Regions from separate parts of the Mangrovibacillus sp. Mu-81 genome, predicted to be linked through region 1. Evidence: riboswitches for the same ligand, from Rfam matches in the RefSeq annotation. Region 1 holds a riboswitch; each other region holds the start of a gene.
The links. Region 1 has a riboswitch for cyclic di-GMP ahead of folE (GTP cyclohydrolase I FolE). Riboswitches for the same ligand answer to the same signal wherever they lie in the genome.
Positions count from the first base shown of each region.

Region 2: another riboswitch for cyclic di-GMP. It lies ahead of V6B33_RS19310 (EAL domain-containing protein); the one in region 1 lies ahead of folE (GTP cyclohydrolase I FolE).
Region 3: another riboswitch for cyclic di-GMP. It lies ahead of V6B33_RS06375 (anti-repressor SinI family protein); the one in region 1 lies ahead of folE (GTP cyclohydrolase I FolE).

Region 1 is NZ_JBAJHU010000002.1:256,803-260,999, forward strand. It holds gene V6B33_RS05005 (ATP-binding protein) at 1-642, opposite strand, end outside; gene V6B33_RS05010 (SDR family oxidoreductase) at 655-1,356, opposite strand; gene V6B33_RS05015 (6-carboxytetrahydropterin synthase) at 1,346-2,179, opposite strand; gene folE (GTP cyclohydrolase I FolE) at 2,194-2,763, opposite strand; cyclic di-GMP riboswitch class I at 2,877-2,962, opposite strand; gene V6B33_RS05025 (PilZ domain-containing protein) at 2,970-3,332, opposite strand; gene V6B33_RS05030 (sensor domain-containing protein) at 3,329-4,197, opposite strand, start outside.
Region 2 is NZ_JBAJHU010000013.1:52,130-56,326, reverse strand. It holds gene V6B33_RS19325 (CAP domain-containing protein) at 1-289, opposite strand, end outside; gene V6B33_RS19320 (DmpA family aminopeptidase) at 567-1,616, shown strand; gene V6B33_RS19315 (DNA-3-methyladenine glycosylase) at 1,691-2,275, shown strand; cyclic di-GMP riboswitch class II at 2,384-2,466, shown strand; gene V6B33_RS19310 (EAL domain-containing protein) at 2,544-3,257, shown strand; gene V6B33_RS19305 (ABC transporter permease subunit) at 3,459-4,197, shown strand, end outside.
Region 3 is NZ_JBAJHU010000002.1:573,358-577,554, reverse strand. It holds gene V6B33_RS06395 (hypothetical protein) at 68-346, shown strand; gene V6B33_RS06390 (class D sortase) at 379-966, opposite strand; gene V6B33_RS06385 (helix-turn-helix domain-containing protein) at 963-1,271, opposite strand; gene V6B33_RS06380 (TasA family protein) at 1,543-2,202, shown strand; cyclic di-GMP riboswitch class I at 2,594-2,726, shown strand; gene V6B33_RS06375 (anti-repressor SinI family protein) at 2,752-2,895, shown strand; gene V6B33_RS06370 (helix-turn-helix domain-containing protein) at 2,929-3,249, opposite strand; gene V6B33_RS06365 (YwpF-like family protein) at 3,342-3,782, opposite strand; gene V6B33_RS06360 (single-stranded DNA-binding protein) at 4,141-4,197, shown strand, end outside.

The DNA of each region.
Region 1 (4,197 bases):
CGCTTCAGACAATACCAGGAGCCAGCTCATAATGGTGGAATCACTGTAGCCCATCGCTTCAAGGCTGTCTTTCGCCAGATGGCGGCAGCTCGGTATGTCGGCAAGCTTCTTAATCGTTCCTTGACAGAACACCCTGCCTTTTTTAAAACCGTTGAGTTCCTGTTCCGATATAAGAAGGAATTTCCCTTGTGTCGATGCCATGATGACATCGCGGTACACCTTCCACTTCTCCCATTCCGGATGTTTCTGCTCTGAAATGGGTTCTATTGTGGTGAAAATGTCCTTTTTATATATCTCATGTGCTTTCAACATCGCATTTTGAAGGTCAGATTTGACGTCCAGCTTTAAGATTTGTTCCCTGATATCCCGGCGTTGATCTGCCCATTTCAACATCAGCTCGCTTAAATAAAGGAAGAACTCGTGGTCCTCATCATTTTCTTCACATGCTGCACATGATAGTGAGGAATAGAAAATCTCATCGCCTGCTGCAGCTTCAAGTCCTGCGTAATGACATAGTTTCTTGGCGAGAAAACCCCTTTTCGTCCGGTAGTTCACCTCTCTGTAAGACAGCTCCAAGGGAAGAGACGGGGGCTTATTATTTTTTGTTGAGTCTTTAAATACCTTATCAATCAGCCGTCTCAATATCGCTCCCCCTTAAAGAATGCCGAGCGGCGGCATGATGGTGATTTCATCGACGTATGCGCCATCCGGCTGAGTGATCAATGCCAGCAAATGCTTGGCAACAACTTCAGCAGGAATCATTGCGCTCATATCCGGTCTCGGCTCGATGTTTTCCCAGAAGCTACTGCTGACGGCACCTGGAAGCACGGCTGTTACTTGTACTCCATGCTGTCTCAGTTCTGCCTGCATCACCTTGGTTAATCCAAGCAAGCCGAATTTTGAGGCGGAGTATCCTCCGCAACCGGGCAGCGCCGTTGTTCCGGCAATCGATACTAAATTGAGAATATGTCCTTTTCGCTCTTGCACCATGTGTTTCCCGATATATTTAGAAGTAAGAAATGACCCGCGCAAATTGGTTGAAATCATCTGATCAAACTCTTCGACAGAGGAATCAAGGATGCTTTCAAACACGCCTACTCCGGCACTGTTGATAAGTACATCAATACGGCCGAAATGCTCGATTGCCTTACGGACAAAATCTTGAATTGATTGTTCATCCGTCACGTCCAGAGGGACTTCAAGCAGGTTTCCTTTTCTTTCTTCTTGATTACTCCTGCTTCCCAGTACTAGATTCGCTCCCTCTTTCTCAAGCAGGAAAGCCGTTTCTCGGCCGATTCCTTTACTGGAACCTGTGATCACGATCGTTTTTCCAGTTAACCGTCCCTTATGCTCCATACTGCAGATCCTCTTCAGGTCCGTAATATTCGAAGTAATTCTTTTCCGTTTCATAAAGACCGATCTTATACAGGTTTGATAGTTTCGGAGACAACAGATCCCAGATGACAACCGCTACATTTTCAGACGTTGGATTCAAATGCTTAAACTCTTCTGTGTCTAAGTTAAGATGCTTATGATCGAATTTCTTCATGATTTCTTTCTCTACCACTTCATCAATGTCTGCAAGATTTGCAATCATTCCGGTTACCGGATCAGGCTTCCCGTTTACGGTGACTTCCAAATAATAATTATGGCCGTGTCCATATGGGTTGTTGCACTTTCCGAAGATCTCCCGATTTTCTTCGCTGCTCAGCTGCTCGCTATGCAGGCGGTGTGCGGTACAGAAATGATACTTGCGTGTTAATCGGACCATTTGTTCTTCCTCCTTTTCGGAATATAAAAAGTTGTTTTCATGCAGACGAATTTTGTGAAGCTCGCAGTGATCGATTTTTCCATCTAAAGAATTCCAAATATAAGTGACGATATTTTCGGTCGTAGGTATATTCTCTTCGAAATGATCGTTCTCTTTGTTTAAAAATTTCCCATCTAGATGTTCGGCGACGAAGGACTTCACTACTTTGTCAATGTCTGTGATGTTTACGACGATCCCGGATTCTCTGTTAAGCTTTCCTTTCACCATGACTTCCAGGGTGTAATCATGTCCGTGGCCATTCGGATTGCTGCAAGGACCGAAAACGTCCCGGTTCTTCTCTTCGCTCCACTCTTCAATCCGGTAGGAATGAAGTGCAGAGAAATATAATTTTCTAGATAGATATAACATAAATATCCCTCCTATTAATCTCTCGCCAGCGCCCGCTCAAACTCCTCAACCAGCGCATCATTGTTTTTGAAAGCACCCTTCTTGATCGTCGTAACTGTCGAACTTCCCGGCTTTTTCACCCCGCGTGCACACATGCACAGATGCTGTCCTTCCACGCTGACGATGACTCCTTCCGGCTGAAGGACATTCATGATGGCGTTGGCCATTTGCTGGGTCATCCGCTCCTGCACCTGCGGGCGTTTGGAGATCAGCTCTACCAGTCTCGCAAATTTGCTTAAACCGACGACCTGTCCATTCGGGATGTAGCCGATATGCGCTTTACCGAAGAAAGGGATGAGGTGATGTTCACAGAATGTGTAGTAATTGATGTCCTTTACTACGACCATTCCTTCATACTCTTCTTCGAATGTGGTCGTCAATGCGATTTCAGGATCGACACCGACTCCTTCAAATACTTCCCTGTACATTTTCGCTACGCGTTTCGGTGTATCGAGTAACCCTTCACGGTTTGTATCTTCACCAAGCAAATCCAGAATAGCTCTTACGTGATCCTCTAATAATCCTGTCTGCATTTCAATTGTCATAGTTAATTCCTCCTAGTTAATATATATAAAAAGACCCGCCAAAAAGATTGGCGGGTCTGCTTGAATAAGAGTAGCATTTTTCACCTACTCTTCCCTAAACGTCTCCAATCCTTTTCGGTAACCCGGCGATCGTAGCTGAAGCAGCCTTAGACCCGTAGCTTTGCGTCCTTATCTTTCAATAAGTTTGCCATTATCGAAGGTACACATTATGATTCGTTTTCTTTGACCAGAAGCTTAAGGTCTTCTGTAATCAATTCCTCAAGATTTTCCTCTTTCACGAACTCTACGCCATACAGGAAGCCTTCGCCGTTAAGCTTTTGCCAAACGAGGATGCCGGAAGCGACTATAATCCCTTGATAAAGAGTAAACTCCAATCGGACCGTCACCTTTTGCTCAACAGGTATATCAAATGAAGAGCTTAGTTTGCATCCATGAGGACTGATATCAACCAGTTCCCCTTCTCCTTTTCCTGTATTGATCCTGATATGCTCGACGCCGACAATGGATAGCGAGCATGGAATCGGCTGTGGAAACGTATAACGATACGATTCCTCCCTTTTAAAGATCATGGGCATATACTCCTACTATCGGTTATTTCTTCTTGTTTGTAAAGATGGTAATTATTTCTTCCTTTTTCTTTCGCTTTATACAATGCTTCATCGGCATATTTTATGATTTCTTTATAGCTTTGTTCATATGGAGGGTAAAAAGCGATGCCAATCGAGGAAGTCGTGGTGAAAACATGCTCTTCTATCTCCCATTCTTCCTGCAGGCAGCCCATGATCCGCTGAGCGATTGGCAGAATCTCATCTTCCGCTTTCAATTCAGGGATCAGAAGAACAAATTCGTCCCCGGCAAATCGTGCAAGCACATCTTCTTCCCTCAAGCAAGACTGTACCCTTTCCGCAAATTTGACCAGCAATTGATCGCCAATGTCATGGCCCATCGTGTCATTTACCTTTTTGAACCTATCCAGATCCATGAATAGAACAGCGAGTTTCGTTTGAGTACGTCTTGCTTCATCCATCGCTTCCTTCAGTCTGCTAATAAAGAGAGTTCGATTCGGAAGACCAGTCAAATGATCATACAAAGCAAGCTTTCTTAATTTATCTTCATACAGTTTACGCTCGGAGATGTCACGTCCTTCAGTAATGATGCGTACCATTTTCCCGCTTTCGTCAAATACAGGGGTCCCGACCGAATCAACCCAGACCCAATCCCCGTTTTTCTTGGCTGCCCTTATTTCGATTGACGCCGACTCTTCGGAATGAGTGATTTTATGGATGAGCAGATCGATTTTGTACATATCTTCCTGATGAAGGAAACATTTAATCGATTTATTCAGATAATGATCCGGATCGATGTTCAGGATGTGCTGATGGGAAGGGGATGCGTAAAGGACAGTACCCTCGAGATCAAGCACTTTAATTAAAT
Region 2 (4,197 bases), on a different contig from region 1:
CAGGATCTAAATGTGTGAACTCACGTAATTCTCCATTGGGATCAATCGGCGCCATGAACCGGTGAAGGGCATTCTGGTTGCCGTCATTTACATTAGCACCGCCCATATCCGCCGCTCTGCCGCGATCTGAATTTCCGTTGGGATAATCTGCGTTGCCGTAGCTTACAGGGTCATAGTTGACGTCTCGCGTCCCTGTAAGGTTCTCATTGCCGTCATTATTGTTACATGCTGTTAAAAGCATCAAAGGGACCATCGCACATATGCTTATCAATCTAAGATGTTTTTTCAAATTGCTTTCCTCCATATGATTTATTATCACGGGCTGAATGGCTATGGATTGCTGCCACAGTTATTAATATTTGCACCTTCCAAGTGCGATATTCTGAGAAATATGTGGGAGTGCAAGTGCCAGGCTATGGAACGATGTGGTTAATTTATGTGTTAAAAAATGGTGCCTGGCTCAAAGGCTGGATCGAGCCAGGCACCGAATAATAAAGAGAAAAAGGTAATACCCCATTTAAAACCGAATAATAAAAGGAGTAGATTATAAAGGAGTGTCCAGTTTCATGGAGAGAAAAAGACTGCGTGACCTTGGAGTGAAGATCGGTTCTTATCCTGCGGGGCCAGCTAATAGCATTACCGATATAGAAGGTGTCAAAGTGGGGCATCAAACACTTTATCAGGATAGAGATGGGAAAGCTGTACGCACGGGTGTGACAGCTATTTTGCCTCATGAAGGTAATGTCTTCAGAGAAAAAGTCTTCGCAGCCACCCATATCATCAACGGATTCGGCAAGACGGCGGGAACCATTCAAATCGAGGAATTGGGTGTGCTTGAAAGTCCGGTCATGCTTACAAATACCCTTTCTGTCGGAGATGTCATGAGGGGAACGATTCAATATATGATGGAGGAAAACCCGGAGATCGGCGACACGGCAGGAACGGTCAATGTATTCGTGGGGGAATGCAATGACGGGTATCTGAATGACATCAGGGGACTTCATGTAGCCCCGAATGATGCCGTGAAAGCCATTCTGCATGCTCACTCAGAATTCATTGAAGAGGGGTGCGTCGGTGCCGGGACCGGGATGCTCTGTTTAGGATACAAGGGTGGTATCGGTACTAGTTCCAGGAAACACAAATTTAATGATGAGCATTACTCAGTCGGTGCCCTTGTAGTGACGAATTTCGGACGTCGGTCTGACCTGCGCTTCCCTGTTGAGAAGGAAGAAGAACGGGAAATCCCGGATGGATCGATCATGATTATTTTGGCCACGGATGCCCCTATGAACGAAAGGCAGCTCAAGAGGCTGGCGAAACGGGCGTCATTCGGTCTTTCCAGAACCGGCTCTTATGCAGCGCACGGAAGCGGTGATATCGTCCTTGCTTTTTCTACTGCCCACAAGATTCCACATCAACCTTCTGAAGAAAATACGATGACATACTCGTTCATTAAAGAAGATGGGGAGATGATCTCCACGCTATTCGAAATGGCAGTCGATTGTGTCGAGGAAGCAATATGGAATGCCCTGGCGAAGGCAGAAACGACGTCAGGAAGAAGTGGCAGGAGAGTGGAAGCCATTCCGTTGGAGGTGCTGACCGGGTTAAAGACATAATGGAAAAAATATTGTTTTCTCCTGAAAGCATTGTGGAAGTATAAGGATAGGATACAAGGAAAGGATGTGAAACGATGAACTATACACCATTGCCTCTTTCTTTCTACAATCAGCCGACGTTAGAACTCTCCCAGTCACTTTTAGGCTGTGTGCTGGTAAAAGAAACAGAGGAAGGGACCGCTTCAGGCTACATTGTTGAAACAGAAGCTTATCTCGGACCTGAAGACAGGGCAGCCCACAGCTTCGGTAACCGTCGTACGAAACGGACGGAAATCATGTTTCATGAAGCCGGCCGTGTTTATACGTATGTCATGCATACCCACTGCCTCGTCAATGTCGTAGCTGCAGCGCCCGGGGTGCCGAATGCAATTCTGATACGTGCCGTTGAACCGTTGGAGGGACTTGGTTTAATGGAGCAGCGAAGGAAAGGGCAGCCGATGAAAAATTGGACGAGCGGCCCGGGTAAACTGACGAAAGCCTTAGGAATCACCATGGAGGACTATGGAAGTTTTTATACAGAACCTCCGCTTATCATCGCAGAGGGATATACTCCAGATGAGATTGCTTGCGGCAAGAGAATCGGCATTGATAATACGGGAGAAGCTAGGGATTATCCGTACCGTTTCTGGGTCAAGGGCAGCCCGTATATCTCCAGGTGAGACTGTGTATTTTAAATTTTCTAAAAAATAAAGAAAAAACACACCAAATGGACTAGTTTTATGGTATATTTTACTTAATGCAACCTAATTCTACATAACATGATAAATTTCGCATTGGGAGCTGTGAACCTGACATGATAGATGGGCGCTTACATTCAGGGGAGCTAGTAGCGCAACCGACCACATACGGACGTATCCTCGTTCTTTCATGTGGTCTTTTTTCTTATACCGTTCCAAAAACCTACCATAAAGAGAGTACAGGGGTTATATGAATATATTTTCGATTTTCCAAGATGACTTTATCTATCATGATTACCAGCCTTTATACACAATTGAACAGACTCAATCGCTTTACGGATATGAAGCGCTGCTTCGGAATACGCATAAGATGAATCCCGAAAAGCTTTTTCAGTCTGCAATAAAGGCAAATATATTATATAAACTGGATACCCTCTCCATTTCCAAAGCAATCGAGGGATTCTTCCATAATCGAAATCAGATTGGGAAGCTGTTCGTGAATGTGTATGTCACAACGATCTTACATCCCAGTTTTCACAAGTATTTTGATTATCTTATGGACGCATTTCCCACTCTGCGGGGGAGGCTTGTTCTTGAGCTGAATGAGTCCACCCCGGACGAGCTCTGGCAGAACCCATTATTAGCGAAAACATTGAAAAGCCTAAGGCACTATGACGTTTTATACGCGATTGATGACTTCGGTCAAGGTACAGCATCCATCAAAAAATCCATAGAATTTGAACCTGATATTATCAAGCTCGATCGGTACTTTGCGAAAAACCTGGCTGAAAGTGAAAGGAAGCAGCGGTTCCTCTCTTTCTTTAATCAATTTTATGGAAACGATACCCTGATCATATTGGAAGGCATTGAACAGGAGGAAGATATGCTGGTGGCCAAAGAGCTGGGAATCACTCTTGGACAGGGGTACTACTTGGGAAGGCCCAGTAAGCAGCTTCTTGCTTAACGATGGAGAAGACCGGATTTTCAGTTATAGATGGACTGAAAACCCGGTCTCCTTTTTACTGAAAAAGCTGAATGATTGGATAGCGGCAAACATTTGTAAGGAATTGTTATAATTGAAATAAAATTGAAATAATTCAAAAAATGGATTAGACTGTAGAAAAAAGAAAAAAGGGGAATGAAGATGAAGTATATGAGGTTTCCGATGAAATTGGTTTTCTATTACATTCTCGGTCTTCTCGGAATCATGGCGATAAGCGTAGCTCCTCAAGCTGTCAGGGAGAGAGGGCTGTATAACTTTATCGGGTACTTCGAGGAAATCATCCGATTCATCTATGCATTTATGGATATAGACAGCTGGAGTTATTCTTATAAAGGATATACTGTACATTTCATGGAGATGCTCTGGGAGCCGTATCTGTATTCCTTGCAGGTATTAGGCGGTGCCTTGGCAATAGGACTTCTATTGGCATTTGTGTTAACCGTCATCACAGTATTTCTCCCCCGCTGGCTGTCATCGTCACTTAAGAAGCTCCTGAACATGCTGGAAACAGTTCCTGATCTGTTGTTTGCTTTCTTGCTCCAGTTGCTTATCGTATATATCTTTCAGAAATTCGGGTTTGAGCTGATGCAATTTACAGAATTGGGAGAGGAAAAAATCTATTTGGCCCCCATGATTACACTCTCGGTCATTCCCATGATTTCATTCTTTCGTATCCTATTATTGATTACAGAGGAAGAACTGATCAAACCGCATATTGAATTTGCACAGAGTAAAGGGATGTCCAAAGGGAGAATCTTGTTCTCCCATGTTCTGAAAAACATATCACCGAGCTTTTTCTACCACGGAAAAATCATTATCTGGGGAATGCTATCAAGTTTGTTTGTGATTGAAACAATCTTCAATATGAGAGGAATTACATATTACATTGTCCAGGATTTCA
Region 3 (4,197 bases), 320 kb from region 1:
TAACCACGAAAGACCACTAATAGCGGTCTTACATCAACAATCTAATAGGTGAAAGGAGTCATACATCATGAGTAAAAAGTTAGTATCGATCCTTAGTGGATCAGCATTGGCAGCGATGCTTCTTGTGGGGTGTAACATGAACGATCAGGAGCCGCCTCCGGAGGATGATGCACCAGTTGAAGAAGAAATGCCTGAAGATAATCAGGATGAAAATGACAACATGAATCCGGAACAAGATCAGAACCAGCAAAATGACAAAGACGCAGGACAAGATCAGAACACGCCTGAAGAAGATGCAGTGGAAGATGACCTCGATATGAAGGATGAGGATAATAAGGACCAGTAAGAAATTAGCGTAGAGGCTTATTGCTTCTACGCTTAATTCATTTTGCGGGCGTTGATTATGTATCGTTCTTCGGTGCTTGAGAGGTATTCAAAGGGGTAGCAAGTGGAAAGTGTCAAAATTTCATCAGGGGCCGTGGTCTTCAGGACAGATAGATCGGTTTCTTCTACAATAAATGTTTCAAACACTTCATACTGATGAAAACCGGATTTTAATTGAACCTCAAGTATATCCCCTCTTTCAATTTCCCCCATGCGTTTAAATACAGTATCTCTGTGTCCGGCTAAAAAAATGCGGTCTTTTTGACCGGGCAGTTTGGTATCTGAATAGTGACCAACCCCTTTTTCCAATTCTGCTCCGTCCGTCCCTTCAATAATCGGCAGTTCTTTATTTAGTTTGGGTATATTGAGGATTCCCACTACATCACCTTGCGAAAAGGAATAGGAAATACTTTCTGATGTTTCTTCCTCGTTTCCGGAAGCTTTCACAATATTTTGTGCGTCTTGCAATGCTTTCTTTTCTTGTACCTTTTGATCTGTCAAATGATATCCGGAATATCCAAGTAAGGACCCGCCGCCGACCAGTAAGACAATACTCAAGAACTTAATAAAATTGATCTTCACATGCGCTGCTCCCTTTTAAATTGGATGAAATGAATGTATTCGAGAAACTCTTGTTTAGTCAGTCCCTGTTCAATCGCTTTATTAACTAACTGGAGCCATTCTTCATCAATCGTAAATCCTTCTGATTTACATTCAAGTAATTGACTGAGTGAGATATTCAACGTATCTGCCAGTTTCTGAAGGACCTGGATGCTTGGGTTTTTTTGCAATCCTCTTTCTATGGAACTTATATAAGACTTGGAGATTCCTGCAAGATTAGACAGTTCATTGATGGTCATCCCCCTTTCATCGCGATAATGTTTCAATACTTCACCTACCAAATAACTCAGTCCCTTCACAGTATTGGTAATTTCATTATATAGAACAAATAGTATTTTATAAAAAACGTAAACGTGAGTAATGCAGAGTTTTTTCGATATAAAGAACGAAAATGCATGAGTTTGCCTGTTATTTAAAGAAATTTCCCACTTTTAAAAAAATATCGAGTCTAATATACTGAAGTTAACAGTTCTTTAAAACGAACATAAGACATAAGACAGGAGATAAGCTGAAATTCTAACTAAAGGAGATCGTTAAATGAAGAAATATAATAAAATCTTTTGCATTCTTATCATTTCAATGTTTATGTTTTCTCCTGATACTTATCAAGCAGAAGAGAATAGCAAAGAACAAAAGGAAGTAGATATATCGATTAGTCCATCTCCGGTTTTGTTCCATCTTACGAATGTTAAACCGGGAGATAAAATATCCAGGGAAATCACCATATCAAATAAAGGGAAACAGGATTTTCGTTATCTATTTTCTAACACATTTTTAAAGGGATCAGAGAAATTTTATAATGAATTAATTCTGGAAATCAGTGATGGAAAAGCAATCCTGGCAGAGGGGAAGGTAAAGGATTTTAAAAAGCTGGATCTCCGGGCTTTAGAAAGCAGCTCATCAGAAACACTGCAAATTTCAATCGAAATTCCATATGAACTGGGGAATGAATTTCAGGGTCTCTCAACCGAATTTCAGTTCAATTTCCTTGTGGAAGGCTCGAATGGTGCAGTAACTCCAGTTGATAATGGTGGGGGTATCCTGCCTGATACAGGGACGGATTATTATAAGTTTTTATTGATGGGAATGGTTCTATTTATCAGCGGGTTCAGCTTATACATGGTTACAGGTAGAAAATTTGCATCAAAGAAAATTAAACTACCACAATTTCCACTCAAAGAAAGGAAAGAGGCATAAATGTATAAAAAAATATGCACCCGCTGTACAAGAGCATCATTCAGCAGTTCGGAAAGCGGAAAATGGAGTTGTCCATCCTGTGGATATGATTTGACGGAGCATTCTTTTTACGACTCCAACACTTTCCAGAATATTAATGATAAAGTCCTTCCATTAAAGAAGAAATTGGAAGCATATCGCAATCAAAAAAATGAAAAGCTTTCGTAATGTTTCGACATAAGACCTTCCATTTTTTTCTATTATCCAACCAATAACAAGAAATTCCCTAAACTTTTGTCAATAAACATCTAATCATGTTGGAAAAATGTTTAAAATTAATTATTAGAAAAGACAAAAAACAACAGTTTGAGCCGTTTTTTATTAGTATAATGAGTTTAGTTCAAAGGGGCTAGTCAGACAAAGGCAAACCTATTGAAAGGTAGGGACGCAAAGTCACAGATCTAAGGTAAGAAAATGAGTGCAGTTTGATAGTGGTTTACATAAGAAAGTACTCATCAGGCGACTAGGATGGCTGGATTGCCTGAAATACATACTTGTATTTTGGGAGGAATGGAATTGGAGAAGCGTGAACTGGATTTAGAATGGATCGAACTAGTCAAACAAGCACTGGATGCGGGAATTTCAAAAAAAGAAATTAGAGAGTATCTGCAAAGCCATAAAAAAATGGAAGCGACTGGATACAAAATCGTATAAATAGAAAAAGTCTTGCAATCCACTTGCAAGACTTTATTTATTACCTAGTTTCCATTTATTGAATTCGATAAACTCGCGGAATTGTTCCTTTGTTATCCCTGAATCCGACGCTTCTTCAGCGATCTTAATCCACTCGCGATCGACTGGATTATCCCCGGAATCATCATGCAATAATGCGTCCATCGGAATGCCTAAAGCGGCAGAAACCTTTTCCAGGAATTGTATGGATGGGTTTTGCTGGATGTTTCGTTCAATGGAGCTCAGATATGACTTGGCAACCCCGGCTTTTTCTGCCAGCTCTGTCATTGACATTCTTTTTTCCTGCCTATATCGTTTCACTCGTGCTCCGATCATAGTGGACACCTGCCTATAAAATCGTTTCGATAATCTTATTATATCAAACCGTCAACATCTGCTCTATAAGAAGTTTACATATTGTCGCAAAATTAGACACTCGGTTTTGAGGTAGCCGGTATGCGAGGCTTAGACACCATCTTTTCTCGGAATTCTTTCACCAGTTCATCACCGGAATATCCCTTTTGAACCAAGTCGTCCAATAGAAGTTCTGCATATTCGTTACGCTGCTTCTTTAATTTTCCTTCAAATAAAATACTCATCTGGTCATTTATCTTTTTGATGCCGCGGATGGATGTCAAGAACGCGGCAGGGTCATTGGCTTTGTTCGAGATAACGACCTGGATTTCCAAATCATCCTTCTGCTGCTGGACCTTTTGGAAAAACTCGAGGTGCTTCTGGGACATATACGTTTCCACAAGCCAAGTGCTGTTTCCATCCTCTTTATTGATGATCAGACCGTCCTCAATGTCGAAATCATGGAGTTCCTCTTTATCCACTACCTGGAGTGAAATCACTTTAAAGGTTTTCATGAACGAACATCTCCCATAAAAGGTTATAGTGAAAGGCAGTACCCAAAAAGATTGTAGCTCTTCGTTCGTGTTGCAGGTCCGTGTGCACTTGCTGATTACGGGTAAAAAAATCGTAAAAAGCCTAGTTAAAAAAATTATATCACAGAGGGAATGGAATCCCTAATATGTAATTGTGTTAAAAAAGTCCAATTTCTGATATTTGGCCTTTTTTGGGTTTAAAAATGGGAAATCTCCCTAGGGCAATTTGTCGAATTGAAGGGTGATCAGGCTTCGGATTCGATAAATCTACAATTTTACAAGCTTGAAAGAGGGAGTGTAAGATGAAAACATTCCAAAGAGAAAGGAGTGTTGAATGAAGGTGATCAATCAAGTAACCCTGGTGGGCAGACTCACCAAGGATCCTGAAGCGAGGAAA